Regions from separate parts of the Mesorhizobium sp. M0062 genome, predicted to be linked through region 2. Evidence: predicted binding sites of a transcription regulator. Region 2 holds the regulator's gene; the other holds the start of a gene.
What was found. Region 2 encodes PhoB, which activates phosphate uptake and scavenging genes when phosphate is short. Its sites were predicted from a motif close to TGTCATNNANCTGTCAT; they were not measured.
Positions count from the first base shown of each region.

Region 1 (7,661 bases), on a different contig from region 2:
GCGCGGCATCGATATCGGCGCCAAGGCCGAGATTTACGGGCTGATGCGAGCCTTGGCCGATGCCGGCGTGGCCGTGCTGATGATCTCCAGCGACATGGAAGAGGTGATCGGCGTGTCCGACCGCATCGCCGTCATGCATGAGGGCCAGATCTCGGGCATTCTCGACAAGGAACAATTCAGCCAGGAAAACGTGCTGTTGCTGGCGGTCGGCAAGCCGGCAAACTAGCGGGCTTCAGGCGATTGCCGGTCCGGCGCATTGGGGAGAAGACGATGAGCAAAAAAGATCTCGGCCTGCTGATCCTGATCCTGGTGGTCGGCGCCGTGGTGACCGCCATCAACCCGCGCTTCCTTTTGCCGATCAACCTCGCCAACACCTCGAACCTGATCGGCCTGTTCGGGATTCTCGCCATCGGCCAGGCCTTCGTCATCATCACCGGCGGCATCGAATTGTCTGTGGGATCGCTGGTGGCGCTGCTCGGCACGCTGTTCATCGATTTCATCGCTGTGCGCGACATGCCATGGCCGGTGGCGCTGCCGCTGATCCTGGTGCTGGGCGGCATCATCGGGCTGGCGCATGGCTGGCTGATCACAAGGCTGAAATTGCAGCCCTTCGTGGTGACGCTGTGCGGCCTTTTGATCTATCGCGGGGTCGCCCGTTTCTATACCGCCGACGGCACCGCCGGCTTCGCCTTCGGCCAGAATTTTCCCGAGCTCGAATTCCTCACCGCGGGCCGCAGCTATGGCGTGCCCAACAGTTTCATCGCACTGATCGTCATTTCGATCGTCATGTGGGTGGTGCTGCACCGCTCGGTGTTCGGACGCTACCTCTATGCCATCGGCAAGAACGAAGAGGCGGCTAAATATTCGGGCATCCGCACCGGCCGCGTCGTGATGGCCGCCTATGTCATCTGCGGCGTTCTGACGGCGCTGTCGGCGATCTATTTCGCCATGTACACGCGCTCGATCTCGCCGGCCAGCCACGGCCAGTTCTACGAACTCTACGCCATTGCCGCCGCCGTGCTCGGCGGCTTCTCGCTGCGCGGCGGCGAAGGCTCGCTGGTTGGCGTCATCCTGGGCACCGTGCTGCTGCAGGAGTTGCAGAACCTGGTCAATCTGCTCGGCATCCCGTCCTCGCTCAACTTCGCGGTGATGGGCGGCGTGATCCTGATCGGCGTGCTGGTCGACCAGCAATGGGGCGTGTTCCGCGCAAGGCGGCTGATGCTCGATGCCAGCCGCAAGACTGTCGCGGCCGAGTAGCGCTACATCACGCCGGAGATATCCGAGAAGGCCATCGCCTTGCGCAGCACCTCGGCGAAGCGTTCTCCGGCGGCTTCGCGCTGGCCGCCGTTGTCGATGGAGGTGACACCGGGTCCGGACAAAGCGACATTGGCGCTGCGGGCGAGCCGAGCCAGCACTTCGCCGCGCGATTCGCGGCCGCGCTGGGCGAGACGCTCGGCGAGGATTTCCGGCGAAGCGGTGATCTCGACGACAGCCAGATTGGCATAGCGCTCCCGCAGCACCGGGATGACTGCGCGCGAGACATTGGCCACGGCGACATGGCCATTGGCTATCGACCAGTCGACATCGGCCGGGATGCCATAGCGCAGGCCGTGCGCCTCCCAGGAAATGGCGAAAGCGCCGTCGGCCTGGGCCTCGGCAAAGGCGGCGTCGGCCAGCGTGTCGTGATCCTCGCTTGCGGCGTCGCTCGGCCTGGTGATGACCCGGCGGACGAACTCCAGCCTCGTCTCGTCGGCAAACAAGGTGCGGGCATAGCCGATTACCGTATCCTTGCCGGCGCCGCTCGGGCCGACGACGGCGACAAACACGCCGTTGCGGAGCGGAAAGGCCTCGCTGCTGAGTTCGCGCTCGATCGACGCCGAGACCATCAGGCGACCCGGCGCCCTTGGCGCCAGACAGTGCGCACGACCGGCACATGGTCGTCGACGCGCACACGCACCAGATCGGCGCGGCGGCCCTGTTCGATGACGCCGCGGTCGTTGAGGCCGATCGCCTCCGCCGGATTCTTCGACACCATCGCAACCGCCTGCGGCAGGGAAATGCCCTCGACGACGTCGCCGAGGAAGAAGGCCGACTGGATCAGGCTGAAGGGAATGTAGTCGGACGACAATATGTCGAGCAGGCCGTCGCCGGCCAGCGTGCGGGCCGAGACATTGCCCGAATGCGAGGAGCCGCGCATGACGTTGGGCGCGCCCATCAGTACGCCGAGCCCGGCATCCTTCGAGGCCTTGGCGGCTTCCAGCGTGGTCGGGAATTCCGCGACGCGCACGCCCTGCTCGATCGCCTCGTCGACATGGCCTGATGTGGCGTCGTCATGGCTCGCCAGCACAATGCCCCGCTCGTTGCAGGCGGCTGATATCGCCACCCGGTTCGGTCCCGAATTCTTCGCCGATTCCGACATCCGCTTTTCGCAGAACAATTGGAAGTCGCGATCGGTCAATTTCAGCTTGCGCTGATAGTAATGGGCGTAGGTCTCGAGATTGACGAACTGACGCTGTCCCGGCGCATGGTCCATCAGCGAGGCCAGCTTGACCCGCTCGTCGCCATCGAAATTGGCGAAAGCCCGCAAGCAATCCGGCGCCGAGACCTCACAGCGCAGGTGCAGGAAATGGTCGGCCCGCAACCGGTCTTTCGCGACGCTGTCCTCGATCGCGCCGGCGAGCTTGCGGATGTCGTCGGAGGTAATATCCGCGTCCTCGTCCATGCCGACACGCAAAGCGTCGAGGACGGTGGTGATGCCGGCGGTGGCCACCTGCGCGTCATGGGCAAGGACGGCGGCGATCGGGTTCCAGCGCACTTTCGGGCGCGGCGCATAGTGGCCTTCGAGATGGTCAGTGTGCAGCTCGACCAGGCCGGGAATGATGTAGTCGCCGCCCATGTCCTCGCCGCCCATGCTCCCGCCGGTGTGGCCGGTGCCGGCGTCGACGCCGGAGATAAAACCGTCGCGCAGCACGAGCGACCCTTCGACGATCTCGTCGGCAAGCACGATGCGGGCGTTGTGGAGAACAGTTTCGGCGGTCATTCAGGCAGTCCTTGCTTACTGGGACGAATTGCGGTCAGGCGGTTTTTCGGGCAGCGCGGCGGCCGAGCGCATGATGCGAAAGCACCATGAACGGAGCGCCCGGTTCGGTTTCGACGAACAGCGTCAGCGCATCCACCAGCACCGGCTGCTGCAGCACATCGGCGAACAGGCTGTCAATTGCCGCGCGCAGACGTTGGCTTTCCTGCGGCCCGGCCCGGCCGGACAGTGTCATGTGGAAGCGAAAGGTCTCAAACACATAGGGATAGCCCCACTGGCAGAGATTGCGGAACTCGGCCGGCTTCAGCGAATCCGGGCTGCGCCGCTCGATCTCGGCCTCGGTGAGCGGCGCGCGAAAACGGTCGAAGCTAAGCACGACATCATCGGCGAAACGGTTGAGCGGCGGCAGCGGGCCTTCCGGCAGCAAAGCGAAGAAACCATCGATCTGGCTGACGACCAGGCGCGGGATGGTGACCGTCGGCGTTGCTTCGGCAAAGGCGTCCAGCGCCGCGCGCAACGAGCTTTCGGTTTCGTTGGCGGCCAACCGGAAGGGCGCTTTCAGCGTCGCATGAAAACCGTAGCGCCGCGCCGATGCGGTGTGAAAGGCGACTTCGGCCGCCGACAGCTCGCCCACCGCCTCGACCGGCCTGGTGGCGGCGCCAAAGGGGTCGCGGCCCAGCCAGTTGGCGGCGATCCGCGCCAACGGCTCGTCCTGCCTTGGGGTGAAATAGATGGCGTAGCGCATCGAAAAAAATCCTCGTCAGCCCGCTGACATAGGTGATTTCCATGACGGATTGACGAAGCTTATGCGGGTTTTCGAAGGCAAATCGACCCCATGGATCGTTAGCCGACGATTTTTTCCTGCTGGACCAACAGCATCCGCCGCAAGCGAAGGCCGATCAGGCCTTCATCAGCCACTCGTGCTCGGGCGCATTGTGGAACTTCCACGTCCGCTTCGGCCCGGCCATGACGTTGAGGTAATAGAGGTCGTAGCCGTGGCAGGCGGCGCAGGGGTGATAGCCCTTGGGCACCAGCACGACATCGCCGTCCTCGATCGCCATGGCTTCGTCCAGCTCGCGGGCGCCGGTCTTGTCGGCGTCGGTGTAGACGCGCTGGAAGGCAAAGCCCTGCGGCGGGTTGAGGCGGTGGTAATAGGTTTCCTCAAGATAGGATTCGGCCGGCAGATTGTCCTGATCGTGCTTGTGCGGCGGGTAGCTCGATGTGTGGCCACCGGGCGTGATGACCTCGACCACCAGCAGCGAGTCGGCGGGCTTGCCCTCGGGCAATATGTTGGTGACGTAGCGCGTGTTGGTGCCTTTGCCCCGAGTCTCCTGGCCGAGGTCGTCGGGTGCGATGACGCGAACGGGCAAGCCGCCGCCCAGGCCCGGCGCCGAGCAGACCGCGAGTTCGAGATCGGTGTCGGCGGTGACCGACCAGTCCGAACCCTCCGGAATATAGACCGACCACGGCTTGCCCTCGAAGGGCGACATGCGCTCGCCGAGCAGGCCGAGTTCCTGGCCGCCGGCCCTTGCCGTGCCCTTGCCGGTGACGAACACCAGGCAGACTTCGCGATCCTGCGTCTTGCCGGATGCGGTCTCGCCCGGCTTCAGGCGGTGCAGGTCGAAGCCGACATAGGTCCATCCGGCGCTTTTGGGCGTGACATGGGCGACGCGGCCATGGCCCTTGTCGGCTTTGACGAGCAGTTTCGACATGTTTTGTCTCTCCTATCGCAAGTCTTCGAGGTCGGCCTCTCAACTTCGTCATCCTAGAGCGAAGCTCCGTCGCGAAGACCCTAGGATGACGAAGCGAGGGACGTTCCGGCCAATCACCGACGTAGGCGATACGCCAGGTGTCGAGTGTCCGACCCGCAAGCCCTTCCGAGCCACGGCCGCTTCATTCCTTCGGTTCGGCGTCCGCCTTCGCTTCGCCGGTCTTCGGTCGATCAGGCGCAGCCTTGCTCTCCTCCACCGGCTTGTAAAGATAGAAGAACTGCCACACCGCGTAGGCGGCAAAGCCGAGCGCAATGATGCCCCAGAATGGGGTGCCGGAGGCGAATTCTATTCCGGCCCAGATCACGCAGACGGCGACGACGGCAACGCGCCGCCACAGCGGCCGGAAGAACGGGTGCTCGTAATCCTTCATCGGACCGGCTTACGCATTGGGAAAGCCTTGCGTCTCGACCGTGTAGCCGGCCGCCGTCATCACCCGCATCAGCTCCTTGTAACCCACGTGGGCCATCTTCAGCGGCGGGTTCTTTTTCGGGTCCTGCTCGGCCTCGACGACGAACCAGCCTTCATAGCCATGGTCGGCGAAGCGCTGCACGATGGCGCCGAAATCGAGCGAACCGTCGCCAGGCACCGTGAAGGCACCGAGCGCCACGGCGTCGAGAAAGGACTGCTTTGTGCGGTCGAGCCCGTCGATCACGCCCATGCGCACATCCTTCACATGGACATGGCTGATGCGCTTGTGGTGGTTGTCGATGGCGCGCAGCACGTCGCCACCGGCAAAGGCGAGATGCCCTGCATCGAGCAGCAACGGAATGCCTTCGCCGGAATGGCGCATGAAGGCATCGAGCTCCGGCTCGGTCTCGACCACCGCCGCCATGTGATGGTGATAGGACAGCGGCATGCCTTGCTCGGCGCACCATTCGCCGAATTCGGTGAGGCGCCTGGCATAGGCCCTCATCTCGTCGTTGGACAATTTCGGCTTCGTGGCGAGAGGCCTGGAGCGATCACCCTGGATCGAGCGGCCGACCTCGCCATAGATGATGCAAGGCGCATTCACCGCCTTGAACAGGTCGATCATCGGCTGGATGCGATCCTTGTTCTTGCCCATGTCCTCATCGACCAGCGTGCCGGAGAACCAGCCGCCGCACAGCGTCACGTCGGCCTTTTTCAGGATAGGCAGCATGATTTCGGGGTCATTGGGAAAGCGGCGGCCCATTTCCATGCCGGTGAAGCCGGCCGAGCGCGACTGGCGCAGGCACTCTTCCAGCGAGACGTCGTCGCTGAGTTCGGCAAGATCATCGTTCCACCACGCAATGGGGGACATGCCCAGTTTGGCTTTCAAGTTTTAGCTCCGGTTTCTTGTTCACCCTCCCCCTTGTGGGGAGGGTCGCTGCGAAGCAGCGAGGTGGGGTGCGGCGCCAGACCCCCACCCGGACCTTCGGTCCGACCTCCCCACAAGGGGGAGGTAGGGGCCGGGTGCATGTACATCAATCGCCGATTGTCTGCATCTGCCGCTTTTCGTCGTAGGCCTTGCGGGCTGCGTTGACCTGCGGCCGTGCGGAGACTTCCGGCACCGCGACATCCCACCAATGGCCGCCGGCATCGGTGGAAATCAGCGGGTCGGTGTCGATGACCAGCACGGTGGTGCGGTCGTTGGTTTTCGACTTTTGCAGCGCGGTCTCCAGGCCGGTGATCGACGGCACCTTCTCGGCAATAGCGCCCATGCTCGCCGCATGCGCGGCGAAGTCGATGTCGGGCAGGATCTCGTGGCGCGCGTCCTTCAGGAGGTTGTTGAAGTTGGCGCCGCCGGTGGCCATCTGCAGCCGGTTGATGCAGCCATAACCCCTGTTGTCGAGCACCACTATGGTCAGCTTCAGGCCGAGCATCACCGACGTGGCGATTTCGGAATTCATCATGAGGTATGAGCCGTCCCCGACCATGACGACGACCTCCTGGTCGGGCTTGGCCATCTTGGCGCCGAGCCCGCCGGCAATCTCGTAGCCCATGGTCGAGAAGCCATATTCGCCATGGTACGAGCCGGGCGCGCCTGCCTGCCAGAGCTTGTGCAACTCGCCCGGCAGGCCGCCCGACGCGTTCAGCAAGGTCACGCCGGATCCCAGCGCGCGCTGCACGGCGCCGATCACCTGCGCGTCCGACGGGAAGGCGGCGTTGGTCGACGCCGTCACCTTGGAGGCTTCGGCCTGCCAAGCCTTCTTGCCTTGGGTCGCATTGTCGGTCCATGTCGCCGGTGCTTTCCAGTTCCCCAGCGCAGCACCGAGTTCGGCGAGCCCTTCGGCCGCATCGGCGACCAGCGGCAGCGCGCGGTGCTTGCCGGCGTCGAAAGGCTGCACGTTGAGGCCGATGATGGTCTTGCCGGAGTTCTTGAACAGCGCCCACGAGCCGGTGGTGAAATCCTGCAGGCGGGTGCCGATGGCGAGCACGACATCGGCTTCCTCGGCCAGCCGGTTGGCCGCGGACGTGCCGGTGACGCCAACCGCCGCCATGTTGAGCGGATGTGTGTCGGGCAGCGAGGACTTGCCGCCTTGCGTCTCGCAGACCGGAATGCCGGCGCTCTCGGCGAATTTCGCCAGTTCGTCCGAAGCCTGCGCATACAGCACGCCGCCGCCGGCGATGATCAGCGGTTTTTTCGCACCCTTCAGCGCGGTGACCGCCGCCGCCAATTCATGCCGGTCCGGACGCGGCCGGCGCTGGTGCCAGACGCGCTCGGCGAAAAAGCTCTCGGGATAGTCATAGGCCTCGGCCTGCACGTCCTGGCAGAGCGACAGCGTCACCGGGCCGCATTCCGCCGGATCGGTCAGCACCTGCATGGTCCGCGCCAATGCCGGGATGATCTGCTCGGGACGGGTGATGCGGTCGAAATAGCGCGACACCGGACG
Region 1 is NZ_JAMYUO010000024.1:75,971-83,631, reverse strand. Features, by position in the region: gene NKJ64_RS23980 (sugar ABC transporter ATP-binding protein) at 1-226, shown strand, start outside; gene NKJ64_RS23975 (ABC transporter permease) at 271-1,257, shown strand; gene phnN (phosphonate metabolism protein/1,5-bisphosphokinase (PRPP-forming) PhnN) at 1,260-1,889, opposite strand; gene NKJ64_RS23965 (alpha-D-ribose 1-methylphosphonate 5-triphosphate diphosphatase) at 1,886-3,040, opposite strand; gene NKJ64_RS23960 (DUF1045 domain-containing protein) at 3,075-3,782, opposite strand; gene iolB (5-deoxy-glucuronate isomerase) at 3,937-4,749, opposite strand; gene NKJ64_RS23950 (hypothetical protein) at 4,931-5,179, opposite strand; gene iolE (myo-inosose-2 dehydratase) at 5,189-6,106, opposite strand; gene iolD (3D-(3,5/4)-trihydroxycyclohexane-1,2-dione acylhydrolase (decyclizing)) at 6,252-7,661, opposite strand, start outside.
Region 1: the regulator PhoB is predicted to act here: its motif matches at 3,824-3,840, upstream of NKJ64_RS23960 (DUF1045 domain-containing protein).

Region 2 (7,661 bases):
TTACCGGCACCATCATCGGCCTAGCGCGTGCGCTCGGCGAGACAGCACCGCTGCTCTTGATCGGCATGGTCGCTTTCGTCGCCGATTATCCGACGACGCCTTTCGATCCGGCGACCGCGCTGCCGGTTCAGATCTATATGTGGGCAAACGAGGCTGAGCGCGCTTTTGTCGAGCGCATGTCCGGCGCCATCATCATCCTGCTCGTCTTCCTCATGGCCATGAACATCACCGCGATCGTGCTCCGGCGCCGCTTCGAGCGGCGCTGGTAGAAAAAAGGCAATTTGGTATGAACATCATGACCGAACAGTCCCTTGAGAATGCAGTGGGCGACAAAATGAACGCCAAGTCGAACGAAGTCATCAAGATGCGCGGCGACAAGGTCGGCGTCTTCTACGGCGAGAAGCAGGCGTTGTTCGACGTCAATCTCGACGTGCGTCAGAACCAGGTGACGGCGCTGATCGGCCCGTCCGGCTGCGGCAAGTCGACCTTCCTGCGCTGCCTCAACCGCATGAACGACACCATCGATTTGGCGCGGGTGACCGGCAAGATCACGCTCGATGAAGACGACATCTACGACAAGAACATCGATGTCGTCGAACTGCGCGCCCGCGTCGGCATGGTGTTCCAGAAACCCAACCCGTTCCCGAAGTCGATCTACGAGAACGTCGCCTACGGCCCGCGCATCCATGGGCTGGCCAAGCGCAAGTCCGACATGGACCAGATCGTCGAGCAGAGCCTGAAGAAGGCGGCGATCTGGAACGAAGTCAAGGACCGCCTGCAGGAGCCCGGCACCGGCCTGTCCGGCGGCCAGCAGCAGCGCCTGTGCATCGCGCGCGCCATCGCCGTGTCGCCGGAGGTGATCCTGATGGACGAGCCCTGCTCGGCGCTCGATCCGATCGCCACCGCCCGTGTCGAGGAGCTGATCGACGAACTGCGCCAGAACTACACGATCGTCATCGTCACCCACTCGATGCAGCAGGCGGCGCGCGTGTCGCAGCGCACGGCGATGTTCCATCTCGGCTATCTCGTCGAGGAGGGCGCCACCGACAAGATGTTCACCAACCCCGACGACAAGCGCACCCAGGACTACATTACCGGCCGCTTCGGCTGAGCCGTCCGGCGGGTGAATTTTCAGGCACGAGGACCAAGATCATGGGTGAACATACCGTCGCCTCCTTCGATGAAGAGCTCGGGCAGATCAGCAAGCTGATCCGCGACATGGGCGATCTGGCAGGCTCGATGGTCAGCGGCTCGACCAGGGCGCTGCTCAATTCGGACAATGCGCTGGCACAGCGTGTCGTTTCCGACGACGCCATCATGGATGCGCGCCAGCGCGAACTGGACGACCGCGCCATCACGCTGATCGCCAAGCGCCAGCCGATGGCCAACGATCTGCGCGCCGTGGTCGGCTCGATCCGCATGGCCGGCGACCTCGAGCGCATCGGCGACCTCGCCAAGAACATCGCCAAACGCGTCGGCACCGTGGGCTTGAGCGTCACGCCGCGCGACCTCTCGCACTCCATCGACGCCATGGCGCAGCTGGTGCTGATCCAGGTGCAAGGCGTCGTCGAGGAATATGCCGCCACCGATGCGGCAGCGCTTGCAAAACTCAGGAATGACGACGAGCGCATCGACGTCAAATACACGTCCGTGTTTCGTGAGCTCTTGACCTACATGATGGAAGACCCTCGCAACATCACCGCCTGCACGCATCTCTTGTTCTGCGCCAAGAATCTTGAGCGCATCGGCGATCATGTCACCAACATCGCCGAAAATGCGTATTATGTGCTGACCGGCCAGCAACTGCCCGCCAATCGTCCGAAGCAGGACGAGACGGCGATGGCCATGCCGGCCTGATGAGGGTGAACTGCCGATGATCGCGCCACGCATCATGGTCGTGGAGGACGAGGAGCCGCTAGGCGTGCTCCTCCGCTACAACCTCGAATCCGAAGGCTATCACGTCGAGGTGGTGACACGCGGCGACGAGGCCGAGATCCGCCTGCAGGAAAACGTGCCCGATCTCCTGGTGCTCGACTGGATGGTGCCCGCTGTTTCCGGCATCGAGCTCTGCCGGCGGCTTAGAGTGCGGCCCGAAACCGAGCGGCTGCCGATCATCATGCTGACCGCGCGCGGTGAGGAAAGCGATCGCGTGCGCGGCCTGTCCACCGGCGCCGACGACTATCTGGTCAAGCCATTCTCGACGCCGGAGTTCATGGCGCGCGTGAAGGCGCTGCTGCGCCGGGCCAAGCCGGAAGTGCTGTCCAGCGTGCTCAAGGTCGGCGACATCGTGCTCGACCGCGAGTCGCACCGTGTCTACCGCAAGAAGAGCGAGATCAGGCTCGGACCGACCGAGTTCCGGCTGCTCGAATTCATGATGCGGCATCCCGGCCGCGTGTTCTCGCGCAGCCAGCTGCTCGACAATGTCTGGGGCGAGACGATCTACATCGACGAGCGAACCGTCGACGTGCATGTCGGGCGGCTGCGCAAGGCCGTCAACAATGGCCGCATGCCGGATGTCATCCGTACCATTCGCGGCGCCGGCTACGCGATCAGGGAAGACTAGGATCCTGCGCGTCGCGCCGTTGCCGGCCATTCAGGCGACATGCTTGCCGGATTTGGGCTGAATACCCGGCGCAAAAATCTCCTGATCGACGAAGCCGAGCGCGCGCATGGCACAGCCTTCGCGGATCAGCGGCAGCTCGTTGGGTTCGGTGTCGAAGGAGATCGACTTCGAGTGCTGGCCGCCGGCGGTCTGGGCGATCGCTTCGCGCAATGCCGGTTCGATCAGGTCGAAGGCGGCGGCGCTGACGCCGACCATGGCGACGGGGGCCGGGTCGATCAGCGCAAACAGGCTGCCGAGGCCGAAGCCGAGCGCCTCGCCGGCCCTGCGATAGGCTTCGCGCTCCGGTCCGTCCGTCTCTCGCGCACGAGCGGCCAGCGCCCGCATATCAGCGTCGCCGATATCGACCGGCTCGGCATCCTCGCCCATCATTTTGGCGCTGCGCCAGATGGCGTAGTTTCCGGCATAGGCTTCCACGCAGCCGCGCCGCCCGCAGCGGCAGAGCGCGCCGCCCGGACGGTGGATCATGTGGCCGAACTCGCCGCCCGAGGAATGGGTGCCGGTGAACAGTTCGCCTTTCAGCACCAGCCCCATGCCGATGCCGTGCGACAAGAGGATCGCGATGAAATTGTCGCGGTAGCGCTCGGGCTGGCGCCATTGCAGGGCCACCGCCATCATATTGCAGTCGTTCTCCATGGTGGCCGGAATGCCGAATTCCGCTTCCAACATGTCGGCGAAGGCAATGTCGGTCAGTGGCGTGATTGGCGACCACAGCATGGCGCGCGCCTGCGAATCGGTGATGCCCTGGATGCCCATGGCAATGCGGGCGATGCTCTGGACATCGAGGTCGGGATCCTCAAGCCGCCGCCGGACGATTGCTACGCATTCGCCGATCAGCTCGTCGCGCGGCTTGGTCAGCGTGTCCAGCCGGCGCTGTTCCTCGGCGACGACGTGGCCGGCATAGTCGATGACGGTGACGGACAGGAAATTGAGCGACAGCACGACGGTCATCACCGCCGCCGCTTCCGGGTTGAGGCCAAGGCCGACCTGCGGCCGGCCGCGTTTCAGTGCGCCTGTCTCGCCAGGTTTGCCTTCAATCAGGGTGCCTTCTTGAATCAGATCAGACGAGATTGCCGATATGGTCGAGTGGCTGAGGCCGGTGGTCGCCGCAATCTCGGTCCGCGACGGCTGGCCGGCCCGGCGCACGGCCGAAATCACCATGGCACGGTTGCGACGGCGCAGATCGTCGTGGCGGATTCCAACCGACATTTGTTTCCTCCCGGCCTCCTCGCGCCTCATGATAGTGAAGGCGTTCGACGGCACCAGCCAAATATTGGCAGACGCCGGCAGCCCTGTCATTGTTTATTGCGGACCTCGAAAAAAATCGGCAAGGCCATCAGAATCCATCAGAATCGATGTTGACAGCGCCTTATCATTGAACCAGTATTTTTTCGAGGCTCGAAAAAATAGGGCCTCTGTGTGCCGGCCCTCGGGCCAGTTTTGTCGCGCCGCACGCGGCGCAGGGAGGATTATGATGAACAGATTTGCAGCCGCCATGCTGGCGGGTGTCGCCATGTCGCTGGCGCTGATGTCGGTCGCGCAGGCGAAGGACAAGGTCATCGGCGTGTCGTGGTCGAACTTCCAGGAAGAGCGCTGGAAGACCGACGAGGCTGCGATGAAAACGGCGATCGAGGCTGCCGGCGACAAGTACATTTCCGCCGACGCGCAGTCCAATCCCGGCAAGCAGCTGACCGACGTCGAAAGCCTGATCTCGCAGGGCGCCAACTCGCTGATCATCCTGGCGCAGGACGCCTCGGCCATCGGCCCGGCGGTGCAGAAGGCGCTGGACGAAGGCATTCCGGTCGTCGGCTATGACCGCCTGATCGAGAACAAGGACGTCTTTTACCTGACCTTCGACAACAAGGAAGTCGGCCGCATGCAGGCCCGCGAAGTGTTCAAGGCGAAGCCCGAAGGCAACTATGTCTTCATTAAGGGCTCTGGCTCGGATCCGAATGCCGATTTCCTGTTCTCGGGCTCGATGGAAGTGCTCAAGGAAGCCATCGACTCGGGCAAGATCAAGAATGTCGGCGAGGCCTATACCGATGGCTGGCTGCCGGCCAACGCCCAGAAGAACATGGAACAGTTCCTGACCGCCAACGACAACAAAGTCGATGCCGTGGTTGCGGCCAATGACGGCACCGCCGGCGGCGTTGTCGCCGCGCTGACGGCGCAGGGCCTTGCCGGAACGGTTCCGGTCTCGGGCCAGGACGGCGACCATGCCGCCCTGAACCGCATCGCGCTCGGCACGCAGACGGTGTCGGTGTGGAAAGACGCGCGCGAACTCGGCAAGAACGCCGCCGAGATCGCCTCGCAGCTTGCCGATGGCAAGAAGACGGGCGACATTGCCGGCGCCAAGGACTTCACCACGCCTGGCGGCAACACCGTCAAGTCGCTGTTCCTGACCCCCGTCGCGATCACCAAGGACAACCTCAACGTCGTCATCGACGCCGGCTGGATCAAGAAGGACGAAGTCTGCACAGGCGTCGCCGCCGGCAGCGTCGCGGCTTGCAACTGATCTCGACGACTTGAAGAAATGAGGCGCCGCGGCTGTCAAGCCGCGGCGTTTTCTCTACGAGAATTGTGTGTTTCCGCCATCGGCGGCAAACTTCTAGGCTGTGGTCCGGCATCCGCGCCAGACGGCAAGCCGCTGGAGGACATCATGACCGACACGACCTCAAATCCGCAGGCCGATACGGCACGAGCGTCTGAACTCGGCGCGGTCGCCCGGTTCCTGAAAGCGACCGAGCTCGACACGCGCATGCTCGGCATGGTCGGCGCGCTGCTGGTCATCTGGGTCGGCATACATATCCTGTCGGGTGGGCTTTTCCTGACGCCGCGCAATCTTTGGAACCTGTCGGTGCAGACGTCCTCGGTCGCGATCATGGCGACCGGCATGGTACTGGTCATCGTCATGCGCAACATCGACCTTTCGGTGGGCTCCGTCGAAGGCGTGATCGGCATGATCATGGGCGTGGCACAGGCCGAATTCCTCATTCGCGTCATCGGCTTCCAGCTTGGAAACCCCTGGCTCTGGGTCGTCGCGCTTGCCGCCGGCGTGGTGCTTGGTCTGCTGATCGGCGCGTTCCAGGGCTTCATCATCGCCTATATGCAGGTTCCGGCCTTCATCGTGACGCTTGGTGGCCTGCTGGTCTGGCGTGGCATGGCATGGCTCATCACCAGCGGGCGCACGGTCGCGCCACTCGACGCCACCTTCCAGCTGATGGGCGGCGGACCACGCGGCTCGATTGGCGCCGCTGCCAGCTGGATCGTCGGCATCGTCGCCTGCGCGGCGGTCGCCTTCGCGCTGCTCAACGGTCGCTCGCAGCGCAAGCGCTTCAGCTTTCCACTGCGCCCCGTCTGGGCCGAGACCCTGCTTGGCGTGGTCGCTTGCGCGGCCATCCTCGGCGCCGTGTGGATCGCCAATTCCTATCCATGGCCGATCGGCATCGTGCGCCAGTACGCACAGCAGAACGGCATCACCGTTCCCGAAGGCGGGCTGTTCATCGCGCATGGCATCGCCATACCGGTGCTGATGGCGGTGATTGTCGGCATCATCATGACGTTCATCACCAAGCGCACGCGTTTCGGCCGCTATGTCTTCGCCATCGGCGGCAATCCGGAGGCAGCGGAACTCGCCGGCATCAACACGCGCTGGGTGACCATGAAGGTGTTCATGATCATGGGTGTGCTGGCTGCAATCAGCGCGGCGATCTCGTCGGCCCGTCTCAATGCGTCAACCAATGCGCTGGGCACACTGGACGAGCTTTTGGTGATCGCGGCCGCTGTCATCGGCGGCACGTCGCTCGCGGGCGGCGCCGGAACGGTGATGGGCGCCATGCTCGGCGCGCTTCTGATGCAGTCGCTGCAATCCGGCATGGTGCTGCTCGGCATCGACTCGCCGTTGCAGAGCATTGTCGTTGGCGCCGTCCTGGTTATCGCCGTCTGGCTCGACACCGTCTATCGCAAGCGCGTCTAGGGAGGAACGATTATGGAAAAAACTGCTCCCACCGGTACGCCACTGATCGACATGCGCAACATCTCGATCGCGTTCGGTGGCATTCGCGCCGTCGACGATGCGTCCATCGATCTTTTCCCGGGCGAAGTGGTGGCGCTGCTTGGCCACAACGGCGCCGGTAAGTCGACGCTGATCAAGATCCTGTCGGGCGCCTACAAGCGCGATGCCGGCCAGATCTTGGTCAACGGCCAGGAGGCCTCGATCTCCAATCCGCGCGACGCCAAGAAATACGGCATCGAAACGATCTACCAGACGCTTGCGCTGGCCGACAATGTCGACGCTGCCGCCAACCTCTTCCTCGGCCGCGAACTGATGACCGCGTGGGGGACACTCGACGATGTCGCCATGGAGGCCGAGGCGCGCAAGGTGATGGGCCGGCTCAATCCGCGCTTCCAGCGCTTCAAGGAGCCCGTGATCAAGCTATCGGGCGGCCAGCGCCAGTCGGTGGCGATCGCACGCGCCATCCTGTTCAACGCCCGCATCCTGATCATGGACGAACCGACGGCCGCGCTTGGGCCGCAGGAGACGGCGCAGGTCGGCGAACTGGTAAAGCAGCTCAAGGCCGACGGCATCGGCATTTTCCTGATCAGCCACGACATTCACGACGTGTTCGAGCTTGCCGACCGGGTCTGCGTAATGAAGAACGGCCAGGTCGTCGGCACCGCGCTCACCACCGATGTGACGCAGGACGAAGTGCTCGGCATGATCATCCTGGGAAAGTGCCCGCCCGGCGCCATTCCCGGTCCGGGTGCGCTGAAGATCGCGGCCTGAGACCACGCTATCGTCAGCTGTCATGTTCACTGATGCTCGAGATCGATAAGCCGGCTAAATATGCATGATATGCCAGCTGTCATTATGGCTTGGCCGCGCCATTGTCTTGCCGCGGCGACTTGCCCATAAAGGTCCCGAACCGTCCATGGGCCTGCGTTGAAGAAGTTTTTCCCGATCCTTGCCTTCATTGCCGTTGCACTGATCAGCCTGACGATGGCGGGCTTCGCCTATTTCGCGACCCAGGAAGCGGCGCGC
Region 2 is NZ_JAMYUO010000004.1:51,020-58,680, reverse strand. Features, by position in the region: gene pstA (phosphate ABC transporter permease PstA) at 1-269, shown strand, start outside; gene pstB (phosphate ABC transporter ATP-binding protein PstB) at 287-1,111, shown strand; gene phoU (phosphate signaling complex protein PhoU) at 1,153-1,857, shown strand; gene phoB (phosphate regulon transcriptional regulator PhoB) at 1,874-2,563, shown strand; gene NKJ64_RS06350 (ROK family protein) at 2,594-3,829, opposite strand; gene xylF (D-xylose ABC transporter substrate-binding protein) at 4,095-5,135, shown strand; gene NKJ64_RS06340 (sugar ABC transporter permease) at 5,280-6,596, shown strand; gene NKJ64_RS06335 (ATP-binding cassette domain-containing protein) at 6,609-7,406, shown strand; gene NKJ64_RS06330 (CHASE domain-containing protein) at 7,563-7,661, shown strand, end outside.